Regions from separate parts of the Propioniciclava coleopterorum genome, predicted to be linked through region 2. Evidence: riboswitches for the same ligand, from Rfam matches in the RefSeq annotation. Region 2 holds a riboswitch; each other region holds the start of a gene.

Region 1 (7,599 bases), 1.7 Mb from region 2:
TCGCCGGGGGCGTCGCGCCCGCGGGGATGCTGACGGTCGGCTTGCCGCCGTCCTCGCCCACCGTGACCGGGAGGCTCGGGCTCGCGGGCGTCCCGACGGCGGTCTTGGTCGAGACCGCGATCACGTCGACCAGGAAGACCAGCGAGTCCCCCACCTCGATCCCGGCGTCCGGGGAGCCGCCCGAGGCGTCGTACCCGTCGGCGCCGGGCATGCCGATCAGGACGCGCTCGCCCGGCTTCGCGCCGGTCAGCCCCTTGGTGAAGCCGGGGACGACCTGGTCGAGCGAGAACAGCCCGTGCGTCCCGCGCTGCCAGGAGGAGTCGAAGACCTCGCCCGTGCGGCCGTTGGTGCCCACGTAGTTGACCTCGACGATCGAGTCGCCCTCGGCAGCCGGCCCGTTGCCCTCGACGAGCACCGAGCGACGCGTCTGGTCGATCGCCCACGGGGAGGGCACCGTGACGGTGGGCGCCGCGCCGGCGTCGCCGGTCACCGTGATGCCGTCGAGCGACGTCGAGGGGGTGATCGGCGTCGGCGTGGCCGTCGGGGTCGGCGTCGCCGTCTCGGTCGGCGTCGCGGTCGCGGGGTCGGACGGGGTCGGGGAAGGCGAGGCGGCGGGTCCGCCGCACGCGGCGAGCGTCAGCGCGAGGGCGAGCCCGGCCACGGCGGCGAGGGCCGTCTTGGGAGATTTGTGCACCCCGTCATGCTACCGAGTCGCCCCACGCGGCAGCCGTTCCGGTTGCCCCGGCGGGTCCGGCTCCTCCAGCAGGCGCGCGATCAGCGCCCGCGCGTCGCCGGGGCTCACGCGGCGCAGCCACACGTTGTCGGGGTAGATGCTGACCACCGGGGCGTTGTTGCACGGGAACTGGCACAGGGTTCGCGTCACGAGCACGTCGTGGTCGTGGGCGCCGCGCGCCGTCAGTTCGTCGGCGACGGCGGCCGCGACGGCGTCGGAGCCCTGGGCCTTGCAGCGCACGCCCGCGCACAGCAGCAGGTGGTGCCGGAAGCCCGGCAACCCTTCCCACGCCTCGCTGCGCAGCGGCGCCTCCCGCCCGGTGACCGGACGCCAGCCGCGCGCGTCGGCGCCGGGGCGTCCGTCCCTCGGCCGCACCGCGGCCGGCCAGACCAGGACGGCCGGGGCGCCCGGCGACCCGCGCAGCCAGTCCCCGGCGACGCGGCGCAGCCACGACAGCGGCGCCGGGCCCTCGCCCGCGGCGACGCCGACCAGGCCGACCGGGCCGTCGAACCCGCTCAGCACGGACGCCAGCCCTGGCCCGTCGCCCTCCAGCGCCGCCCACGCTCCGGCGCCGGCCAGCGCGCGGGTCGCCGCCGCGGCGTCCTGGGTGAGGGCGACGCACACCACGGCGGCCCCGGCGGGCAGGGGGCCGTCAGGACGCCGCGTCATCGGCGAGCCCCTCCCACCGGAAGCCCGGACGCACGTCGGCCAGCACCCGCCCGAGGACGCCGAAGTGCCGCGCGATCAGGGTCGCGTCCAGAACCTGGCCGGCCGGCCCCTGCGCGACGATGCGGCCGGCGTCCATCACCCAGACGTCGTCGGCGTGCGCCAGGGCCAGGTCCAGATCGTGCAGCACGACGGCGGTCGTGAGCCCGGTGGCGCGCACCAGGCCGAGCAGCCCGATCTGGTGCGCCAGGTCGAGGTGGTTGGTGGGCTCGTCGAGCAGCAGGATCCGCGGCTGCTGCGCGAGCGCGCGCGCCAACTGCACCCGCTGCCGCTCCCCGCCCGAGAGCGTCGACCAGGCCTGCCCGGCGAGCCCGTCGACCCCGGTGTGGCGCATCGCGTCGAGCACGGCGGGGTCGTCGGCCAGGGAGCGCCAGCCGCCGGCGTGCGGGATCCGGCCCAGGGCCACGACGTCGCGCACCGTCAGCTCGACCGATGCGTTCGCGTTCTGCTCCATGACGGCGACGGCCCTGGCGACTGTGCGCCGCGGCAGCGCGGCCAGATCGTGCTCGCCGAGCCGGACGGTGCCGGCGGTCGGACGCCGCAGGCCGGCGAGCAGGTGCAGCAGGCTCGTCTTGCCCGACCCGTTGACCCCGACCAGGGCGGTGACGCGTCCGGGCGCCAGCTCCGCGGTGACGTCGTGCAGGATCGGGCGGCCGTCCACGCCCCAGGCCAGGTCGGCACAGCCCAGGGTGGCGGTGATCGGCGGCAGGCCGGCCTTCGGCCACCTCACGCGCGTGCCCGTCGGCGGAGGAGGTGGATCAGGACCGGGGTGCCGACGACGGCGGTGACGATCCCGATGGGGATCTCGCTGGACGTCAGCGAGCGGGCCGCCGTGTCGGACCAGATCAGCAGGATGGCCCCGGCCGCGGCGGACAGCGGCAGCAGGACGGCGTGCCGCGCCCCGACGAGGAACCGGACGATGTGGGGCACCGTCAGCCCCACGAAGCCGATCGGGCCGACGAACGCGACCGTGCCGGCGGCGGCCAGCGCCGTGCCGAGCATCAGCGTCCACCGGGCCCGGTTCACCGCGACGCCGAGCGACGCCGCCGCGGACTCGCCGAAGCTGAAGGCGTCCAGCGTGCGGGCGTGGCCGAGCGTGAGGGCGAGGACGGCGGCGGCCAGGACGAGCGTGATCGACGTCGTGGGCCAGCGCAGCCCGGCCATGGTCCCGAGCATCCACTCCATCGCCGAGCGGGCGGCAGTGTTGTGGCCGAAGACCATGATCATCAGCGAGGTGAGCGCCCCGCACAGCTGCCCCACGGCGACGCCGGCGAGGATGGTCCGGCTGGCGGGCAGGTCGCCGGAGCGGCCCCGCGCCAGGGCCAGGACGATCGCCAGGGCGGCCAGGGCCCCGGCGAACGAGGCCGCCATCATCAGCAGCGACTGCGGGGCGAGGACCCCGACGCCGAAGACCAGCACGAACACCGCCCCCACCGAGGCGCCGCTGGACACGCCGAGCAGGTAGGGGTCGGCGAGCTCGTTCCCGGTCAGGGACTGCAGCACCGCCCCGCACACCGCCAGCACGGCGCCGACGCAGGCGGCCCCCAGCACGCGCGGCGCCCGCAGCCGCCACACGATGTCGTCCTGCAGCGCCGTGACGCCCGCGCCCTCGATCAGGCGCAGCCGGCGGGCGATGACCGCGACGACGTCGGTCCACGGGACCTGCACCGAGCCGATGCCCAGCGCGATCACCATGGAGATCAGCAGCAGCACCGCCAGCCCGAGCGCGACCGGCGCGACGGGCGGCCGCCCGGCCGGGGGCGCCGGCCGGGGGCGGTGACGGGCGAGCGGTCGGACCCGCGCGTCGGCCACCATCTCAGGCGGGCAACCGCTCGAGCTGCTCCGCGAGGCTCCGCGCCCCGTCGATCAGCCCGACGCCGGGCGTGGACTGCGAGAAGGCCACCGTGACGATCCGGCCCTCGCGGACCGCGCGGAGGTTCTGCAGCACCGGGTCCGCCTGCAGGTGGGCCCGCTTCTGCTCGGCGGGGTCCCACGAGGCGTCGACCGTGACGATCACGTCCGGGTCGGCGGCGACGACCTGCTCCCACGAGACGCTCGCCCACGCCTTCGGCTGGTCGGCGAACACGTTGGTGGCGCCCACGGCGTCCAGGACGAGCGCGGGGCCGCCCCCGGCGCCGCCCACCGACGGCGCGGTGTCGCCGCCGTCCCACCACACGACGCGCAGACCGTCGCCGGCGCGGTCGGCGCGCAGGGACGCGAGCCGGGTGCGCTGGGCCTCGATCAGGGCGGTGGCCTCGGCGTCGCGGCCGAAGATGGCCCCGACCTCGCCGATGCCGGTCCAGACGTTCTCGAAGGTCGCCGCGGGGCGGTCGGCCACGTTCGGGCACCCGAACGGGTCGATGTAGGTGCCGATGCCGGACGCCGCGAGTTCCTCGCGTGACCCGACCCCCTTCTCGCCGAAGGCGCTGTTGTAGGACGCCAGCGCGAAGTCCGGGGTGGCCTGGAGGAACGCCTCGCGCGTGGGGTACTGCTCGGCGAGCACCGGCACCGTGGCGTAGGCGGCCTCGAGGTGCTCGGCGATCGCGTCGTCGAGGTAGGCCGTGCCCGCCAACTGGCCGGCGGCCCCCACCGAGAGCACCTCCTCGATGACCCCCTGGTTGAGCGCGACGGCGCGGGCGGGCGGCGCGTCCAGGGTCAGCGGCACGCCGCAGTTGGTGAGCGAGACGTGGAACGGGGCCTGCGACTCCGACGGCGACGAGCCCGGGGTGGCGTCCGGCGCGCCGGCGCAGCCGGTGAGGGCCAGCCCGGCGGCCAGGCCGAGGGCGACGAGACGGGTGATGGGTGATGAGGGACGCATGGGCGACTCCTTCGCGAACGGTCCTGACGCGGGACCGGAATGAACACGGACGCGTCCAGCCGGTCTTCGGACTCGGAATCACACGCCTCCGGCACCTTCCCGGGATCACTCCCAGTGGTGTCTTGCCGGAGGCATCATCCTCACCGCTGCGCGACAGTTCCGGACTCTCACCGGATTCCCACCCCTCGACGGATCGAGGGCGCTGGACGCCCTGAAGGTACCACGCGGCCGCACCCGGCCACGCCGGTCCCCCGGCGCCGGACGGCGCGGCGTTCGCCGGAACGCAAGCACCACGGGGTCGGACAGCGGAGGGCGGAGGAAGGGCCCCGACCCACGACCGTCAGGTCGGCGCCGCCGGGGCACCGGGGCTTGTCAGGCCCCGGACGCGGGGACGCCGGGTCCGGGCGGGGTGAAGCCGCCGAGCGCGCGGATCCGTGGCTCGTCCCGCAGGCGGTCCACCAGGGCGTGCAGGCCGGGCGGCTCGGGGTCGAAGGGGTCGTCCCACGCCATCTTGACGGTCTGCGGCGCCGCGGGCGTCGGCCCCGGCAGGTCGTGCACCGCGAAGCTCGCCCAGTCCACGGCGATGTCCCGCTCGCGGGACCGGGCGGCATCCAGCACGAGGCCGCGGGCGCGCGCCCGGGACGCCGACGGGGCCCGCGTCAGGGCCGCCGCGACGGCGGCCGGATCGGCGATCGGCTCCGCGCCGGACTGCAGCAGCGCAGCCAGCCCGCGGGGGCGTCCGGAGGCGTCGGCGCCGAGCTCGTGCCAGCGCAGGTCGAGGGCGTCGAGCCGCGGGTCGTCGGGGGCGATCCGGTGCCGCTCGGCCCACCCCCGGATCAGGCGGCGCTTGGCGCCCCACTCGGTGCCCTCGGTGCGGCCGGCGTCCAGGTCGTCCAGGAGCCGCGTCCAGGCGGCGTGGGCCGCCGCGCCCTCGGCGTCTCCGGACTCGGCCAGGGCGCGGGTGGCGTCGAGGTGGGCGCGCTGCAGCGCCCGGGCGGTCGTGGCTCCCCCGCCGGCGGCCGGGACGGCGGCGTCCGGGTCGACGGTCCAGGCCCGCAGCGCGGCGAGCGGGTCCGCGGGGCCCGGCGGGGGCGCGCCGCCCGCCTCGGCGCGCCGCAGCACGAGCTCGGTGGCGGCGACCGTCAGCCACATCACGGCGTCCAGGCTGGTGGTGTCGCCGGAGATGACGTGCAGCCGGCGGTAGCGCGCCGGGTCGGCGTGCGGCTCGTCGCGGGTGTTGATCAGGGGGCGGCTGCGGGTGGTCTGGTTGGACACCACGTCGCCGAGGAGGTCGCCGCGCTGCGACAGCGTGAACCGGCCGCGCCGCCAGTGCCCGGCGCCGCCGATGAGTTGGCGGCTCACCAGGAAGCCGATCAGCCAGTCCGCCAGCACCCGCGGGTCGGTGTCGCGGGCGACGAGGTAGTTCTCGTGGCTACCCCAGGTGTTGCCGTAGGAGTCGGTGTTGTTGCGGAACAGCCGGAACGTCACGTCGTGGCCCTCGTCGGCCTCGGCGGCCCGCGCCTGCGCCGCCAGGTCGACCAGGAGCGCGTCGCCGGCCCGCTGCGCGATCACCAGGTCGGCCGCCGACGTGCACTCAGGCGTGGCGTACTCCGGGTGCGACCCGATGTCGAGGTAGAGCCGGCCGCCGTTGCCCAGGAACGCGTTGGTCGAGGCGAACCGCGCCGCCAGGGGCGTGAAGAGCCGCGCCGCGGCCTCGTCGGAGGCCAGCCGCTTGCCGTCGGCGGTCGCCAGCAGCCCGTACTCGGTCTCGATCCCGACGATGCGGCGCATGGCCCGTCCTAGAGCTTGACGGCGTCCAGGAGGGCGCCGAGTTCGTCGCGGGTGACCTCGCGCAGTTCGCCCGGACGCAGCCGGCCCATCCGCACCGGCCCGATCTGGGTGCGCGAGAGCGCGGTGACGGGGTGGCCGACCTCCGCGAACATGCGCCGGACGATCCGGTTGCGGCCCTCGTGCAGCACCACGGTGACCATGGTGCGCCGGCCGGTCCCCGCGCCGAGCTTGACCAGGTCGGGTTTGACGGGGCCGTCCTCCAGCGTGATCCCGGACGCCAGCCTGCGGCGCGTGGCCTCGGTGAGGTCGCCCTCCACCTCGGCCACGTAGGTTTTGGTGAGCTCGTAGCTGGGGTGGGCCATCCGCTGGGCGAAGTCGCCGTCGTTGGTCAGCAGGATCATGCCGTCGGTGTCGGTGTCGAGGCGTCCGACGTGGAACAGGCCCTCGCCCGCGTGCTCGCCCAGGTAGTCGCTCAGGGTCGGGCGGCCCTGCGGGTCGCTCATGGTGGACACCACGCCGCGCGGCTTGTTGAACACGAGGTACTGGTGCTCGCGGGGCGGCGGGATGCGGCGGCCGTCGACGCGGATCACGTCGCGGTGCGGGTCGACGCGGCGGCCCTGTTCGGAGACGATCTCGCCGTTGATCTCGATGCGGCCCTGGTCGACGAGTTGCTCGGCCGCCCGCCGCGAGGCGACGCCGGCCTGCGCCAGCACCTTCTGCAGCCGGATGCCCTCGGGCTCGCTCATGCGTCCTCCTCGTGGTCGTCGGCGGCCGGCTCGGCCGCCCCGGGGTCGTGGTGGGCTGGGGTCGTCGCCGGGGCGTCCGGCGCGGGCTCCTCCGCGTCCGGGTCGAGCGCCTCGGCGGTCAGCGTCTCGGCCAAACCCGCCAGCTCGGCCTCCAGCAGGGACGCCTCGGGCAGGTGGGGCGCGATCGGCGGGAGGTCGTCCAGGCTGGTGTAGCCCATCTTCTCCAGGAACAGCGCGCTGGTGCGGAACAGCATCGCGCCCGTCTCGGCGGATGCCCCCGCCTCCTCGACCAGGCCCCGCGTCACGAGCGTCCGCATCACGCCGTCGACGTTGACGCCGCGGATCCCCGAGACCCGCGAGCGCGAGATGGGCTGCAGGTACGCCACGACGGCGAGCGTCTCCAGCGCGGCCTGCGACAGCTTGGCCTGCTGTCCCTCCAGGATCCAGGCGGCGATCAGGTCGGCGTGCTCGGCGCGCGTGTAGAGCCGCCAGCCCTCTCCGACCTGCCGCAGCTCGAACCCCCGGCCCGTCTCGTCGTAGAACAGCGCCAGTTCCTCCAGCGCCTCCCACACCGCGGGCGTGGCGACGTCGAGCGCCTGGGCGAGCTCGGCGGTGCCGACGGGCTCGGTCGCCATCAGCAGCAGCGCCTCCAGGGGCGCGGTGAGGGCGGTGTCCACCCGCTCAGCCATCTGTGTCTCCTTGTTGCGGGACGCCGGTGAACTCGTCGATGCCTCCGGCGAGGTCGGCGCCCTCGTCCATGGTGCCGGTCCAGCGCACCGTCAGCT
Region 2 (7,599 bases):
GCTGCGCGGCATCGTGGAGCGGCTGCACGAGGCCGCCGACCGGGGCCTGTGGGCCGAGCCGGACACCGCCGTGCTGGCCGCGATGCAGCAGGTCTACCTGGACGTCGAGGGCGACCTGGAGGAGGACGCGTGAGCGACGACCCACGGGGCGGCGAGGGATCCCCGGTTGCGGCGCACCCCCGATCGGCCCCGGCTGCGACGCACGCCCGATCGGCCCCGGTGGGCCCGATCCGGATCGTCGGGATCGGGATGGGTCCCCAGCACGTCACGCCGGAGGCGGCGGCCGCGCTGGCGGCGTCCGACTACGTGATCGCGGCGCGGAAGTCGGACGCGGACGGGCTTCTGGCGATCCGGCGGGCGGTCGTCGAGCCGTTCGGGCTGGCGATCGTCGCGGTGGACGACCCGCCGCGCGACCGCGACGACCCCGCCGACTACCCGGCGGCCGTCGCCGCCTGGCACGCCGCCCGGGTGGCGGCGTACGCGTCCGTGCTGCGCGCCCGGGGCGGCTCGGCGGCGTTCCTGGTGTGGGGCGACCCGTCGCTGTACGACTCCTCGATCCGGATCGTCGCGGCGCTGGCGGCCGAGCTGGGCGTGGACTTCGAGGTGATCCCGGGCATCAGCGCGCCGCAGCTTCTGGCCGCCCGGCACCGCATCGTGCTGCACCCGGTCGGGGCGCCGGTGCACGTCACCACCGGGCGGCGGCTGCCCGAGGCGCTGGCGTCGGGGCAGACGAACATCGTGATCATGCTGCTGTCCCGGCTGCCCTTGGACGGCCTGGCCGACTGGACCATCTGGTGGGGCGCCAACCTCGGCACCCCGTCGGAGGCGCTGGTGTCGGGGCGCGTCGCGGACGTGGTGCCCGCCATCGAGGCGGCCCGGGCCGCGGCGAAGGAGGCCGCCGGCTGGGTGATGGACCTGGCGCTGCTGCGCGCACCCGAGGCGTCCTCGTGAGCGGGGAGCCGCCAGCACCGGGCGTTCGGGTGTTGTTGCTGGGCGGCACAGGCGAGGCACGGGCGCTGGCGGCGGCGCTGGTGGAGGCCGGGATCGACGTCACCTCCTCGCTCGCCGGCCGGGTCGCCCGGCCGCGTCTGCCGGTGGGTGCGGTGCGGATCGGCGGCTTCGGCGGGGTGCCCGGGTTGCGCGCCGCGCTGGCCGGGTTCGACCTGGTCGTCGACGCCACCCACCCGTTCGCGCGCGGGATGTCCGCCAACGCGGCGGCCGCGTGCGCCGCCCAGGGGGTCCCGCTGCTGCGGCTGGAGCGTCCGGGCTGGGAGCCGCGTCCGGGCTGGCGCTACGCCGACGGCCACGAGGAGGCCGCCCGGATGGCCGCATCGCTGGGGGCGCGTCCCTTCGTCACCGTCGGACGCCAGGAACTCGCCCGGTTCGTGCCCGCCCTCCGCGCTTCGGCCGTGCTGGCGCGCGTGGTGGACGCCCCCGACCTGGAGTTGCCTGCGTCCTGGCGGCTGGTCACGTCGCGGGGCCCCTACACGCTGGAGGGCGAGCTGGCCCTGATGCGCGAGCACGCCGCCGACGTCCTGATCACCAAGGACTCCGGCGGCGACTTCACCCGCCCCAAGCTGGACGCCGCCGACGCGCTGGGCGTCCCGGTCGTCGTGGTGCGGCGTCCCGACCACGGAGACGGCGTGGAGACCGTGACGTCACCGGCGGACGCGCTCGCGTGGGTCCTGCGCCGGAGGGGCTGAGTCGCACGTCACCCACAGATCTCTAGAGGCCCCTTGTTGCGACATCCAGGGTAGGATAGACACGCTGCATGAAGCCGCAGAAGTACCGGGACGTCGTCGCGGTGCTGCGCGCGCAGGGCTGGGTGCTGCTGCGGACGGCCAAGGGCTCGCACGAGGTGTGGGGGCTCCCCGACGGCTCGGTGCGAACGGGTCGTGCCCCATCACCGGCAGGTGTCCGCCGGCGTGGTGCGCCAGATCGCAGCGCACCTGACTCAGGTGCCGGATGAATGGCTGTGAGAAGAGGGAGACGCTGATGACGACCTACGACGTCACCGCCACGCGCGAAGGCCGGTGGTGGGTGCTGACCGTCCCGGAACTGGGGATCGCCGCCCAGGTGCACCGACTGGACGAGGCGGACGAGGTGTCGCGGTCCGTCGTGGCCGCCTACCTCGACATCTGCGAGAGCGACGTGGCGGTCGACGTCTCCGTGCTGCTCCCCGAGACGACCGCCACCCTTCTGGCCGAGGCTGCCCGCGACGAGGACGCCGCCCGCTCCGCCCTCGCCGACGCGGGCGCCAAGCGCCGCTCCGCGGTGGTCTCCCTGCTCGAATCCGGCATGACCCAGCGCGAAGCCGCCCGGGTGCTCGGGCTGTCCCCGCAGCGGATCAATCAGCTGGTCAGCCGGCCCTAGTCACTCACCACTCGATGCCGCGTTGGCCCTTCTGGCCGGCGTCCATCGGGTGCTTGAGCTTGGTCATCTCGGTGGCCAGGTCGGCGGCCTCGATCAGCGCGGGGTGCGCGCGGCGTCCGGTGATCACCACGTGCTGGAAGCCAGGGCGCTCGCGCAGGGTCGACACCACGTCGTCGACCGAAACCCAACCCCACTCCATCGGGTAGGTGAACTCGTCCAGGATGAGCAGGTCGTGGGTCTGCGCGGCGAGCCGACGCTTGATCTCCTCCCAGCCCTGGGCGGCGGCCTCGGCGTGGTCGTCGGCGTCGCCGGACTTGCGCGTCCAGGACCACCCGGACCCCATCTTGTGCCACTCGACGGGTCCGCCCTCGCCGGTCTGGGCGTGCAGTTCGCCGAGGCGCTCCAGAACGGTCTGCTCGCCGATGCGCCACTTGGCGGACTTCACGAACTGGAACACCCCGATGCTCCAGCCCTGGTTCCAGCCCCGCAGCGCCAGCCCGAACGCGGCGGTGGATTTGCCCTTGCCGTCGCCGGTGTGGACCGCGAGCAGCGGCCGGTTGCGGCGCTGTCGGGTGGTGAGCCCGTCGTCGGGCACGGTCGTCGGCTGTCCCTGCGGCATCAGGCCGCTCCCTTCGTGCGGTTCGTGACGCGGCGGGACGCGGGGCGCGCGCCGGAGGCTGGTGACCCTGGTGTGGGGCCGAACGCGGCGTCGTGGCCGGGTGCGGCGTCGCGCCAGGCGTGGACGGCGCCGGTCAGCGCCTGGGCGCTCACCTCGTCGACGCCGACGTGCTCCGCGTTCAGCGCCGCGGCCAGCGTGCGGGCCAGTCCGAGCCGCAGCGGCCCCGATTCGCTGTCGATCACCACCGCGCTGACGCCCAGTCGGGCGATCCCGGACGCCGCCCGCCCGGCCCGCGCGAGGGCGTCCGGGCCGGCGTTGGCGCGGCCGTCGGTGACGACCACGAGCAGCGGACGCGTCCGCGGGTCCCGGACGCGCTCGCGCAGGATCACCCGCGCCGCCTCCTCCAGCCCCTCGGCCAGCGGTGTCCGGCCGCCGGCGGGCAGGTCCTCCAGCCGGGACGCGGCGATGTCGATCGAACCCGTGGGCGGCAGCGCCACCTCGGCGCCGGAGCGCCGGAACGTGACCAGCCCGACGCGGTCCCGGCGGCGGTAGGCGTCCAGCAGCAGCGACAGGATCGCGGTCTTCACCGCGGTCATCCGGCGCCGGGCGGCCATCGAGCCAGAGGCGTCCACGCAGAACAGGATGAGGTTCGCCTCGCGGCCCTCCCGGGCGGCGACGCGCAGGTCGGACGCCTCCAGCCGCACCCGGCCGCCGTCCGCGCGGCGCGCGCCCTGGTGCCGGGCGGCCGCGATCAGCGTCTCGACGAGGTGCAGCGATCCCGCCCCGGACGCCGCGGGCTCGGCCCCGATCCGGCGGCCCTGGGTCGAGAGCGCGCGGCTGCGGCGTCCCGCGCTGCCGGCGCCCATCCCGCGGACCGCGAACAGCCGGGGCGGTAGGGCGCGGCCGCGGTGACCGTCCTGTCCGGTCCGGCGTCGGCGGGGGCGTCCAGCGGCGGCGGGTCGAGGTCCTCGGGCGGGGCGGAGCCCTGGGGATCGGTCGCCGGCTGCGGGGCGTCGGAGCGTCCGGTCGGGTCGGAACCCTCGGGTGCGTCGGGGCGCCCGGGGGCGTCGGTCGCAGGCTCGCCGGACCCGTCGGTGTCATCGGCGGCCTCCTGACCGGGATCGTCCGGGCCGGGGTCGTCCGGGCCGGGGTCGTCCGGGCCGTCGGGCTCGGGCGGCAGGTCGTCGGGGTCGGGCTCGGGCTCGTCGTCGCCCAGGAGTCGGTCGAGCAGGTCCTCGTCGAGGCCGGGGGCGTCGAACGGGTTGCGGCGCCGGCGGTGCGGCAGGGCGAGCAGCGCGGCCTGCCGGATGTCGGCGCGCGTCACGGTGCCGCGTCCGGACCAGGCGGCGTGCGCGACCGCGGCGCGGGCTGTGACGATGTCGGCGCGCAGGCCGTCCACCTCGAAGCCGGCGCACACCCGGGCGATCGCGGCGAGCGCCGCCCCGCTGAGCGCCACCGAGCCGATTCGGGCGCGGGCGTCCCCGATCCGGGCGCTCAGTGCGGCGTCCTGCGGCGCGAACCGGGCGGCGAAGGCGGCGGGGCCGGCGTCGAAGGCGAGCCGGCGGCGCACCACCTCGACCCGGTGCCCCGGATCGCGCGGCGCGGCGACCTCCACCGTGAGCCCGAACCGGTCCAGCAGCTGCGGACGCAGTTCGCCCTCCTCGGGGTTCATCGTGCCGATCAGGACGAAGCGGGCGGCGTGCTCGACCGAGATGCCGTCGCGCTCGATGGTGGCGCGTCCCATCGCGGCGGCGTCCAGCAGGAGGTCGACCAGGTGGTCGTGCAGCAGGTTCACCTCGTCGACGTAGAGGATGCCGCGGTGCGCCCGGGCGAGCAGCCCCGGCTCGAACGTCACCCGCCCCGCCGACAGGGCGCTCTGCAGGTGGATCGACCCGAGCACGCGATCCTCGGTGGCGCCGACGGGCAACTCCACCAGCCGCACGGGCCGGGTGCGTCGCGCGCGTCCCGCGGCCGGCCATTCCGCGACGGGGTGGTCGTCGGACGCCGCCCCGCCGTGGTCGTCGCGTGCCGCCCCGGGACGCACGCCCGGGCCGGGCGACGGCGTGGCGGCGGGCACGTCGGGCGACGTGGCGGTGGGGTCGTCGGGGTCGATCGAGAACCGGTCCCCTTCGAAGACGTCGACGGGGGGCAGCACCGCGGCGAGCGCGCGGACGGCGGTGGACTTGGCGGTCCCCTTCTCGCCGCGGATCAGCACACCGCCGATCTCCGGGGAGATGGTGGACAACACCAGGGCCAGGCCCATGTCGTCGAGGTCGTCGGCCTCGCAGCCGACGATGGCCGAAAAGGGGTACTGCAGTGGCATGTGAGGCTCCCGCTCTGTCGCCAACCGGTCGGTCGTGGCGCGAGGCCGGTCTTCGGACTTGGCCGAGTCCCCTCCCGGGGCTCGGTTCACCGCAGCGGGCCTGTGCCGGAATCTCACCGGCTTCCCAGATTCTCCCCGTCGCGCGCGCTTCGCCGTCTCCGACGAACGTCACTTCGGGGCACCTCGTGCCGCCGCCCACGATAGCGTGGTGACCCGTGTTGAACCGCGTCGATCCCACCCGCCGGTTGACCGTGGTCGGGATCGGCGCGGACGGTCTCGCCGGGCTCCCCGCCGCGTCCCGCGCCCTCATCGAGGACGCCGATGTGCTGCTGGGCGCCCCCCGGCAACTCGCGCTCGTCCCGGAGGCCGCCGACCAGCGCCGCCTCACGTGGCCCTCCCCGCTGAAGGCGGGCCTGCCTGGCCTGCTGGCGAAGCTGCCGCAGGGCGACGTGGTGGCCGTCGCGTCGGGCGACCCGCTGGTGTCCGGCATCGGCGCGACCCTGGTCGAACTCCTCGGGGCGGACGCCGTCCGCATCGTGCCCGCCGTCTCCTCGGTGGCGCTCGCCCGCGCCGAACTGGGCTGGTCGGCCGCGGACACCGCCGTCGTCAGCCTCGTCGGGCGTCCGATCGGCCTGCTGGCCCGCGAACTCGCGCCCGGACGCCGCGTGCTCGCCCTGTCCGCGGACGAGACGACCCCGGCCGCCGTCGCCGCCCTGCTCGTGGGCGCGGGCTACGGGGCGAGCCGGCTGCACGTCCTGGGCGACCTCGGCTCGGCCGCCGCGTCCCGGATCGACGGGATCGCCGACGCCTGGTCGGCCCGCTCGCCGCGGCTGAACGTGGTGGGCATCGAGGTCGTCGGGCCGCACCGCCTGGGCTGGACGCCCGGTCTGCCCGACACGGCCTACGCCCACGACGGCCAACTGACCAAGCGCGACCTGCGCGCCTCGGCCCTGGCGCGGCTGGCGCCCACGCCCGGCGGGCTGCTGTGGGACGTCGGCGCCGGCGCCGGTTCCGTCGGCATCGAGTGGTTGCGCGCGCACCCGACGTGCCGGGCGATCGCGATCGAGTCCAACCCGGAGCGGGCCACACGGATCATGCGCAACGCCACCACGCTCGGCGTGCCGGGGCTGCGCGTGGTGCGCGGGGCTGCGCCCGAGGCGCTCGCCGGGCTCCCCGAGCCGGACGCGATCTTCGTCGGTGGCGGCGCGAGCGTCCCGGGTGTGCTCGACACCTGCCTGGCCGCACTGCGTCCCGGCGGGCGGCTGGTCGTCCACGGCGTCACGCTGGAGACCGAGATGCGGCTCGCCGGCCTGTTCGCCGAGCGCGGGGGCGAACTGACCCGCATCGGCATCGAGGTCGCCGCACCGCTGGGCTCCTTCACCGGCTGGACCCCCGCCCGCTGCGTCACCCAGTGGGCCTGGACCAAGCCCGCCTGAGCCGTTCCGGCTACCGGCGCTTGATGGTGCGGTCGCGGCGCGGGTCGTACAGGTAGGACTCCCCCGCCGAAGCCGGATCGAGCGTGCGGCCGACCATGATCAGCGCCGCCTGGCGCAGCCCGGCCGCCTCCACGGCGTCCGCGATGGTGGCGACTGTGCCCCGCAGGATCTGCTGCTCGGGCTGACTCACCCGGTGGGCGACGACGACCGGGCAGTCCGCCCCGACGTGCGGCGCCACCTCGGCCATCAGTTCCCGGGTGCGGGTGATCGCCAGGTGCAGCACGAGCGTGGCTCCGGTCGCGGCGAATGCGGCCAGGGCCTCCCCGCTCGGCATCGCGGTGGAGCGGGCCTGGGTGCGGGTGAGCACCACCGATTGGCCCAGCAGTGGCACGGTGAGTTCGCGTCCCACCGCGGCGGCCGCCGCCGCGTAGGCGGGGACGCCCGGCGTGACGTCCCAGGCGACGCCCGCGGCGTCCAGGCGACGGGCCTGCTCGTGGAGCGCGGAGTAGACCGACAGGTCGCCCGAAGCGAGCCGCACCACCGAGCGGCCCGCGCGGGCCGCGTCGACGATCCGGGCGGTGATCTGGTCCAGGTCGAGGTCCTGGGTGTCGATCAGCTCGGCGTCCGGGCTGACGTGCGCCAGGACGCCCGGGTCTAGGTAGGTGCCGGGGAACAGCACCACGTCCGCGGCCTCCAGCAGCCGGACCGCCCGAACGGTCAGCAGGTCGGCGGCCCCGGGTCCGGCGCCCACGAAGTGGACGCGCACCCCGGCCGCGTCCCCCCTGGGCTCCGGACGCGTCTGTTCGGGATTCACTGCGCCTCCTCGCCCGGGACGAAGCGCGGCGTCC
Region 3 (7,599 bases), 150 kb from region 2:
CCTGGGACTCAACTGGGGCACGCACCCCTCCGACGTCACCGCCGCCCTCGACGCGCTGGGCCCCGACCGGATGGTCGTCATCGTCAACCTGTACGGGACGTTCGCCCGGGTGAAGGCCGACAACGCCGCGCTCGCCGAGGCCGTCCAGGGGCGTCCCAACGTGATCGTCGCCGACTGGGAGGCGCTGGTGCGCGCGGACCCTCGGGCGGTGCAGTCGGATCGGCAGCACCCCAGCGCGCGCGGGGCCGCGCAGTACGCGGTCATGGTCGAGCGGGCGTTCGCGGATCTGTCCGCCCGGCACGCCGGCAGCGCGGCGCCCGCGGGGGCACCGCGTGGCTGAGGTCCTGGTCGTCGGGACGCTGACGGAGTTCTACGCCGAGGACCTTCGAGAGCGGGACGGCTCCACACCACGGCTCATGCCGGCGGGGGAGCCGGGCGCAGGGCCGGCCCCCGACGCCGCGGTCGCTGATCAGCCGCCCGAGGAGGTCGTCGCGGCCGTCCGCAGGTGGCAGGTCGGGCTGTGCACCCAGCTCGGCGTCCGGCTGTGGGACGAGGCCGCCGGCGTGCGCGGCGACCGCCTCAAGCCGGGGGAGTGCGGCGTCGAGGCGGTGCACCTGCTGGCCGCCTACCTCGAACGCCCGGAGCTGGATCCCCGCCGCCGCGGCCTGCCCGCGGACGCTCCGGGAACCCGCGCCGCGGCGGTGGCGGTGGCCTCGGCGTACCCCCACCGGCAGAGGTTCCCGACGCTGCTGGGCGGCGTGCCCGTCTGGCTGCCCGTCCCCGGTCCGACGGTGTTCCAGCTCGTCGGCCCCGACGGCCGGATGATGCGCTTCGGGTCGCTCGCGTCCCTGCGGCGGGAGGTGGACGACCTGGTCGCCGCCGCGGGTCTGCGGCCGGACGATCTGGCGGACGCCCTCGCCCACGACCCGCCCCCGCGGGACGCGGATCTCGACGAGGCGGGACGGCACGGGCTGGCCGCCTTCGCCGAGATGATCGGGCGGGCCGAGCAGCGCCGGCTGCCGCTGTGGCGCGCCCACCGCACCCCGCCGCCGCTCGCCTGACGTCGGACCCGCGTCAGGAGCCCCAGACGGCCGTGGCCCCGGCGTGACCGGTGAGGACGATCAGAACCAGCGCCGCCAGCGACGCCACCACGATCACCCCGCCGACCAGCACCGCTGCGGCACCCCGCTCACCGCCGGGACGCCGCACCCACAGGTGAAGCGGGACGGCGAGCGCGAGGACCAGCGTGGGCCACGGCGTCCAGGTGCCGAACTGCTGGTGGCGGGCGATCCGGGTCGACCCGGCGACCCCGATCTCGTCGGCCAGCAGGGGCCCGGTCAGCATCGCCGCGAAGGCGGACGCGGCCGCCACCACCGCCACGCCGGCCACCAGCGTTCCGAACCGCGCCCGCGCCCGGGCGGAGACGACGATCGTCAGCGCCCCCAGGGCCGCGAGCGGGACGAGGATGACGGCCGCGTGCACGATGAGGGGGTGCAGCGGGAGACCGAGCACGTCCACGATCAGGCCTTGATGGCGTCGCCGTCGCGGTTCAGCACGAACCAGACGCCCTGGAGGCCGGCACCGGCGACGTCGCGCGGGGCGGCGTCGTCCTTCCAGTAGTACAGCGGCCAGCCGTTGTAGGTGGCCTGCGTGCGGCCGTCCGCGCGCTGGAACGAGCCCAGCTTCGAGTCGTCCACGCCCTGGCCGGCGGTGGGCTTGCCGATCAGCGGCGGCCAGTTCTTGAGGCACTGGCCCTCACAGGCGCTCTGGTTGGGGCTGTCCTTGGTGAACAGGTAGAGGGTCATCCCCCGACCGTCGGTGAGGATCATGCCGAGCTGGGCGGTGTCGGTGAGCGTGAGGGCCAGGGTGCCGGCGTCCGCGCCGACCGGGGCCGCGCTCGGGGTGCCGCCCGCCGGCGTCGAGGTCGCGGCGGGCATGGGGAGGCGCCGTAGTCGCCGGCGCCCGCCTGCGGGCCCGGGGATCCCGGCGTGCTGCAGGCCGCCAGCAGTGCCAGGCCGGCGAGGGTGACCGCCGTGCGCCGGATGAGGGAAGCTGTGTTCGTGGTCATGTCGACTCCTCGTGGTCGTGGACCCGCGATGGGAGGGCCCGGCTCCCGAAAGGGATACCGGTGATACGGCCGGAGCGGGGCGAGGGATTGGCCGCGGGCGCAATCCCTGGCGCCCCCGCGGCCGTACCTCCACGCATGGAGCTGTTCTCGCTGGCCGACCGCGCCCCGGACGCAGCGCTGGTCGCCGGCCTGGCGGTCGGCGACGAGGCGGCGGCGGTCGCCTTCGTGCGGCGCTTCGAGCACCGGGTCTTCGGGCTGGCGGTGTCCGTGACACGCGACCGGGGCCTGGCCGAGGAGGTCAGCCAGGAGGCGTTCCTGCGGGCGTGGCGCGCGGCGGCCACCTACGACGTCCGGAAGGGGTCGGTGCTCACCTGGCTGCTCGTGATCACCCGCAACCTCGCCATCGACGCGATCCGGAAGCGCCGGTCCTCCCCGACGGACGCCGACGCGCTCGAACGGCTGCTGGCCACCTCGGCGCCGGACCCGACCGCCGACGCCGACACCCGCCTGGACGCCGCGGGCGCGGCCACCCACCTGCGCGACCTCCCGCCGGAGCAGGCGCGCGCGCTGGTCCTGGCCGTCGTCGGTGGGTGCACGGCCCAGGAGGTCGCCGACCACGAGCACATCCCGCTCGGGACGGCCAAGACGCGGATCCGGTCCGGACTGCGCCACCTGCGACGAGCCGTGGAGGCCGAACATGACTGAGCACATCGACGACGACGCCCTGGTCGCGCTGGCGCTCGCCGACGTCGAGCCCGAGGAGCGGGACCGCCTGAGCGCCCACCTGGACGTCTGCCCGCCCTGTCACAGCGCCTACACCGACGTCGAGGTCGCGGTGCGGCTCACGCTCGCCGCGTCCCCGCCGCTCGCGCCGCCGGCCGGGTTCTCCGGGCGGGTGCTGGCCGCGATGAACCTCGACGCGGACCAGCCGGCCGGGGGCGTCCCCTTCGGCGGAGGCGTCCCGTCCGGCGGAGACGTGTCCTTCGGCGCCGGCGGCGCGACCATTCCCACCGGGCCCGCCCCCGCGCTCAGGCGGACGGGGGCCGGGCGGAGCGGCCGACCCTCCCTGCGGGGGCCGTGCGGGGGCCGGGATCTGGCGTGTGGCCGCTCGTCGCGGCCGCCGCGGCCGGCCTGCTGCTGGGCGCCCTGGTCACCTGGGTCGCGCTGGTGCCGGGCGGCCTCGCCGCGCCGCCGCCGGCGTCCCCGAACCCGCGGCCGGCGTCCGCGCTGGTGACCGGGACCGGCGAGCGGGTCGGCTCGGTCGACCGCACGGCGCTGGAGTCGGGGGACGTGCTGGTCATCACGGTGCAGGCGCGGCCCGGGGCCAGCTACGAGTGCGTGCTGGTCATCGGGGACGGCTCCCGCGTCAGCGGGGGCGTGTGGACGCTGGGGGACTACGGTCCGGGGTCGGCGATCTGGGTCGTCCCCACGGGCGGCGCCACCGTGCGCGGCGTCGAACTGGTGGCCCCCTCCGGAACGGTGTGGTCGCGCGCCGAGCTCTGAGGCGGTCCTTCCGGTGCGGCCGGCCGTGGCCGGCTCAGAGCTCGCGCCAGCCCACGGCGTCCGGGCGGGAACCCGAAGCGGCGAACTGGCGGACGGCGCGCTCGGCGTCCGCGGCGGGGACGACGGTGTCCGCGGGGAGCGTGATGTCCTGCCCGGCCGGGTCGGGGAAGTGACGCGACGGCCCGTCGCGGTCGGGACCGACCGATTGCAGCCCCGGGTGCCCGGGCCCGGCGAACCAGTGCAGCACGGCGTCCTCGCCGTTGAAGGCGGCCGTCAGCAGCGGGTAGGCCGGCGGCGAGGCCGAGATCTCGTAGTGGTCGGCGCTTCCGCGGCCGGCCAGCAACGCGTCCAGCGCGGCGGCGTCCGGCACGTGGTGGTAGCCGGCCAGGTCGAAGACGTCGAGCGGGCGTCCATCCTCGTGCCGCGCCGGCTCGCCGGCCCGATGCCCGCCGTGAGGCTGCACCGACCCTCGCCCCGCCGCCTGGATCCCCAGGTGCCCCGACTCCGTCGTGGCGGGGTGCGGTGACTGCGCGGTCGCGACGGGGTGGGACGCCGGGTCGGCGACGTTGCCCACCATCGTGACGGGGCCGGGCGGGGACCACCACGCGCTGCGGGGCCGCGCCTGCGCAGGCGGCTCCGCGGTCAGGCGGGCGCCGTCCGGCAGCAGGGTCGGGACCTGCTGCTGGCAGTAGATGCACGTCCCGAACGGATTGTTGTGGTGGATCGTGCCGCCCGAGGACGCCGCCGCGCGCACCTGGAGCGCGGCCTTCCCCTCGATGTGTCCGGCGGCGACATAGCGGGCTTCGGGTGGGGTCTGGTCCATGACGGGCCTCCTGCCTCGGGACTGCGACGCTACGGCACCCGTCCCCGGGGCGGCCAGCCCGCGGCCGGCCGATGCCTGGGCGCGCGGCGGGCACGGGCTGTTCGAGCGGGTCACCAACCTGGTGCGGGTGCACGCGCCGGGCGCGGCCATCGCGTTCAACGCCACGCCCGAGGACACCTGGGAGGCGGCCGCCCGCTGGGTATGGTGACGCCGCGGCTGGGCGGGTTCCCGGTGGGCGGACGCCGCAGCGAAGTGAGCGGACGCCGCGGCGCCGGTCAGGCCCGCGGAAGCACCGTGTAGACCAGCCGCGCGAACTGGCCGACCCTGGTCGCCGACTCCAGCCGCAGCCGGTCGGACTCCACGCGCCGCGGCAGCAGCGGGGCGCCGCCCGCCAGGGCGACCGGCGCAACCGAGATCGCGATCTCGTCCAGGGCGTCCGCGTCGAGGAACTGCCCGGCGAGGTCCCCGCCCCCGACGACCCAGATGTCCCGGTCGCCGGCCGCCTCCCGGATCGCCGGCAGCGCGTCGCTCACCGGGCCGGACACGAACCGGATGTCGGTGCCCCGCGGGACGGGCAACGTCCGGGACGTGAAGACGAAGCACGGACGCTCGCCGTGGAACTCGGCCCAGCGCTCCGGGTGGGCGAGGATGTCGGACTCCTCCAGCACCCACTCGTAGGTGGTCGAGCCCTCGACCATGACGCCGGGGTCCGCGGGGAACAGGCCCTCGTCGGGCTGGGTGCCGTTCTCGACCGCGAAGAGCCAGGCCAGCGAGTTGTCCTCGTCGGCGATGAAGCCGTTGAGGGTGGTGGCGGTGTCGAAGATGATGCGTCCCATGCGTCCGACGCTGTCACACGCGGCTTCCCCGCGCCAGAGCGTCAGGGGAGCTCGAGCCCGACGACCTCGCCGATGACCGTCAGCGCCGGCGGCCGGACGCCCGCGGCGTCCGCGAGCGCGGGCAGCGACCCCAGCGTCCCGCGGACCACCGTCTGGCCGGGGAGCCCCGCGTCGGCGACGATCGCGGCCGGGGTGTCGGCGGCCATCCCGCGCGCGATCAGCCCGGCGCTGATCGCGGGCAGCGCCTTGACGCCCATCAGGATGACCAGCGTCCCGGCGAAGCGGGCCAGGGCGTCCCAGTCGACCGTCGAGGCGGGGTGATCGGGTCCGACGTGCCCGGTCACGACCGTGAACTGCTGCGTGATGCCGCGGTGCGTGACGGGGATGCCCGCGAGTTCGGGCCCCGCGATCGCCGACGACACCCCTGGGATGACGCGCACCGGGATGCCCGCCGCGGCGCACGCCAGCCACTCCTCGCTGCCGCGCCCGAACACGAACGGGTCACCGCCCTTAAAGCGCACGACGGTCGCGCCGGTGCGGGCGTGCTCCACGAGCAGGTCGTTGATGCGGTCCTGCGCGGTCTGAGCGCCGCGCGGGAACTTCGCCACGTCGATCAGCGTCGCGCCCGGGCGGCACTCTTCGAGGCAGGCCGCCGGGGCGAGGTGGTCGTACAGCACGACATCGGCCTCGCGCAGCGCCCGCAGCCCGCCGACGGTGAGCAGATCGGGATCCCCGGGCCGCCGCCGACCAGCACGACCTGGCCGACGCGCATAGGCGTCGCCGTGGGGGGAGCGGTGCGGCCGTCCGCCGCGGGATGGTTCTGGACCGGGGCATGAAGCGCCACGGAGCCTCCTCAGGTTTCCTCGCCCGAATGCGTAGCTCGGCAGCGGGGCGAGTTCCTGACTCACGGCCCTGGTGGGGGCCGCTCACAGTGGCGGGACCGTCCCGGAATCGCTGTCGCTCACCGGAGTTCCTCAGCACGTCGCTGCGGGCGTCAGTATGGCACACTCGCCCCCGACTCCCCGGGCCGAAAGGACGCCGACGCCATGCGCCTCCCCCTCGCCACCGCGGCCGGACTGCTGCTGGGCTGGCTGGCCGACCGGGCGCTCGGCGACCCCCGCCGGTTCCATCCCGTCGCCGGCTTCGGGCGCGCCGCCGGGATGCTGGAGGAGCGCTGGTACGCCGACTCCCGCGTCCGGGGTGCCGCGCACGAGGCCGTCCTCGTCGGGGGCGCGGTGGCCCTGGGCGTCGTCGCCGAGCGCTGCGTGCGCGAGCGACCGCTGCTGCGCGCCGCGCTGACCGGGGTGGCGACCTGGGCCGTGCTGGGTGGGCGCTCGCTCGCGGCCGAGGCCGAGGCGATCGCGGACGCCCTCGCGGCCGACGACATCACCGCCGCGCGCGGGCGCGTCCGGAACCTGGTCAGCCGCGACCCGGCGACCCTGGACGCCGCCGGCATCGCCCGCGCGACGGTTGAGTCGGTCGCCGAGAACACCTCCGACGCGGTGGTGGCGCCGCTGTTCTGGGGCGCGGTCGCCGGCGTCCCGGGGCTGCTGGGCTACCGCGCGATCAACACCCTCGACGCGATGGTCGGCTACCGCAACGCGCGCTACGAGCGCTTCGGGTGGGCCGCCGCGCGCGTCGACGACGTGGCCAACTGGGTGCCGGCGCGGTTGGCCGGCGCGCTGGCGGTGGCGTGCGCGCCGCTGGTGGGCGGGAGCCGCGCCGCCGCCGTGAGGGCGGTGCGGGAGCAGGCGTCCGCGCATCCGAGCCCCAACGCCGGCGTGGTCGAGGCCGCCTTCGCGGGGCCCTGGGGGTGCGACTGGGGGGACGCAACGTCTACGGGGGCGTCGTCGAGGACCGCGGCGAACTCGGCTACGGCGACCCGCCGACCCCGGAGGACGTGCCGCGCGCCACCCGGCTGGCGGGCGCGGTGTCCGCCGGCGCGCTCGCCGCCACGGTGCTCGGACGCCTCGCGCCGGCGCTGTGGCCGCGGCACCGGCCGCGCTGAGGAAGGCGATTTCCCCGGCGGGATCTGCCCCGCCACAAGGCATTCGGGGATCCATCGCGGTTTCTCAGGATTCTTTCAGGGTGGTTGTGAGTCCCTTCCGACTTATCCACAGAAATCGTGGAAATGCGGCGGTTGTCCACATTCGAATGGTGGACAACTGGCGCGAAAGGGGCGGCGTTCCTTAGAGTCGGGCTCGTCCCACACCCCCGGACGACGAGGACCCACCCCCATGGATGCTCACCCTTCGCCACCTTCGCGACCCCTCGTGAGGCTGCGCCGCAGCCCCGCCTGGCTGGCCTTCGGCGTGGTGGCCGTGTGCCTGGGCGGATTGTTGTCCGCATTCGTGTATCTGAATGCGGTC

Evidence for each region. A riboswitch is a leader RNA that binds a small molecule or an ion and turns the genes downstream of it on or off. The one in region 2 is predicted to bind cobalamin.
Region 1: another riboswitch for cobalamin. It lies ahead of G7070_RS17000 (ABC transporter substrate-binding protein); the one in region 2 lies ahead of G7070_RS09060 (ATP-binding protein).
Region 3: another riboswitch for cobalamin. It lies ahead of cobA (uroporphyrinogen-III C-methyltransferase); the one in region 2 lies ahead of G7070_RS09060 (ATP-binding protein).

The regions. Positions count from the first base shown of each region.
Region 1 covers NZ_CP049865.1:3,585,664-3,593,262, forward strand. Annotated here, with positions in the region: gene G7070_RS16980 (FKBP-type peptidyl-prolyl cis-trans isomerase) at 1-694, opposite strand, end outside; gene G7070_RS16985 ((2Fe-2S) ferredoxin domain-containing protein) at 704-1,402, opposite strand; gene G7070_RS16990 (ABC transporter ATP-binding protein) at 1,386-2,189, opposite strand; gene G7070_RS16995 (FecCD family ABC transporter permease) at 2,186-3,178, opposite strand; gene G7070_RS17000 (ABC transporter substrate-binding protein) at 3,276-4,277, opposite strand; cobalamin riboswitch at 4,318-4,499, opposite strand; gene G7070_RS17005 (proteasome accessory factor PafA2 family protein) at 4,650-6,068, opposite strand; gene G7070_RS17010 (pseudouridine synthase) at 6,077-6,814, opposite strand; gene scpB (SMC-Scp complex subunit ScpB) at 6,811-7,503, opposite strand; gene G7070_RS17020 (segregation and condensation protein A) at 7,496-7,599, opposite strand, start outside.
Region 2 covers NZ_CP049865.1:1,888,191-1,895,789, reverse strand. Annotated here, with positions in the region: gene cobN (cobaltochelatase subunit CobN) at 1-133, shown strand, start outside; gene cobF (precorrin-6A synthase (deacetylating)) at 130-951, shown strand; gene G7070_RS09080 (cobalt-precorrin-6A reductase) at 948-1,703, shown strand; gene G7070_RS09070 (helix-turn-helix domain-containing protein) at 1,996-2,373, shown strand; gene cobO (cob(I)yrinic acid a,c-diamide adenosyltransferase) at 2,378-2,992, opposite strand; gene G7070_RS17750 (vWA domain-containing protein) at 2,992-3,858, opposite strand; partial or broken gene G7070_RS09060 (ATP-binding protein) at 4,236-5,315, opposite strand; cobalamin riboswitch at 5,356-5,501, opposite strand; gene cbiE (precorrin-6y C5,15-methyltransferase (decarboxylating) subunit CbiE) at 5,531-6,751, shown strand; gene G7070_RS09050 (cobalt-precorrin-4/precorrin-4 C(11)-methyltransferase) at 6,762-7,565, opposite strand; gene G7070_RS09045 (precorrin-2 C(20)-methyltransferase) at 7,562-7,599, opposite strand, start outside.
Region 3 covers NZ_CP049865.1:1,737,670-1,745,268, forward strand. Annotated here, with positions in the region: gene G7070_RS08345 (SGNH/GDSL hydrolase family protein) at 1-340, shown strand, start outside; gene G7070_RS08350 (hypothetical protein) at 333-1,061, shown strand; gene G7070_RS08355 (DUF2231 domain-containing protein) at 1,075-1,518, opposite strand; gene G7070_RS08360 (COG4315 family predicted lipoprotein) at 1,521-1,937, opposite strand; gene G7070_RS08365 (RNA polymerase sigma factor) at 2,204-2,773, shown strand; gene G7070_RS08370 (hypothetical protein) at 3,167-3,571, shown strand; gene G7070_RS08375 (Imm1 family immunity protein) at 3,606-4,451, opposite strand; gene G7070_RS08380 (hypothetical protein) at 4,393-4,602, shown strand; gene G7070_RS08385 (dihydrofolate reductase family protein) at 4,670-5,230, opposite strand; partial or broken gene cobA (uroporphyrinogen-III C-methyltransferase) at 5,272-6,002, opposite strand; cobalamin riboswitch at 6,104-6,230, opposite strand; gene cbiB (adenosylcobinamide-phosphate synthase CbiB) at 6,277-7,599, shown strand, end outside.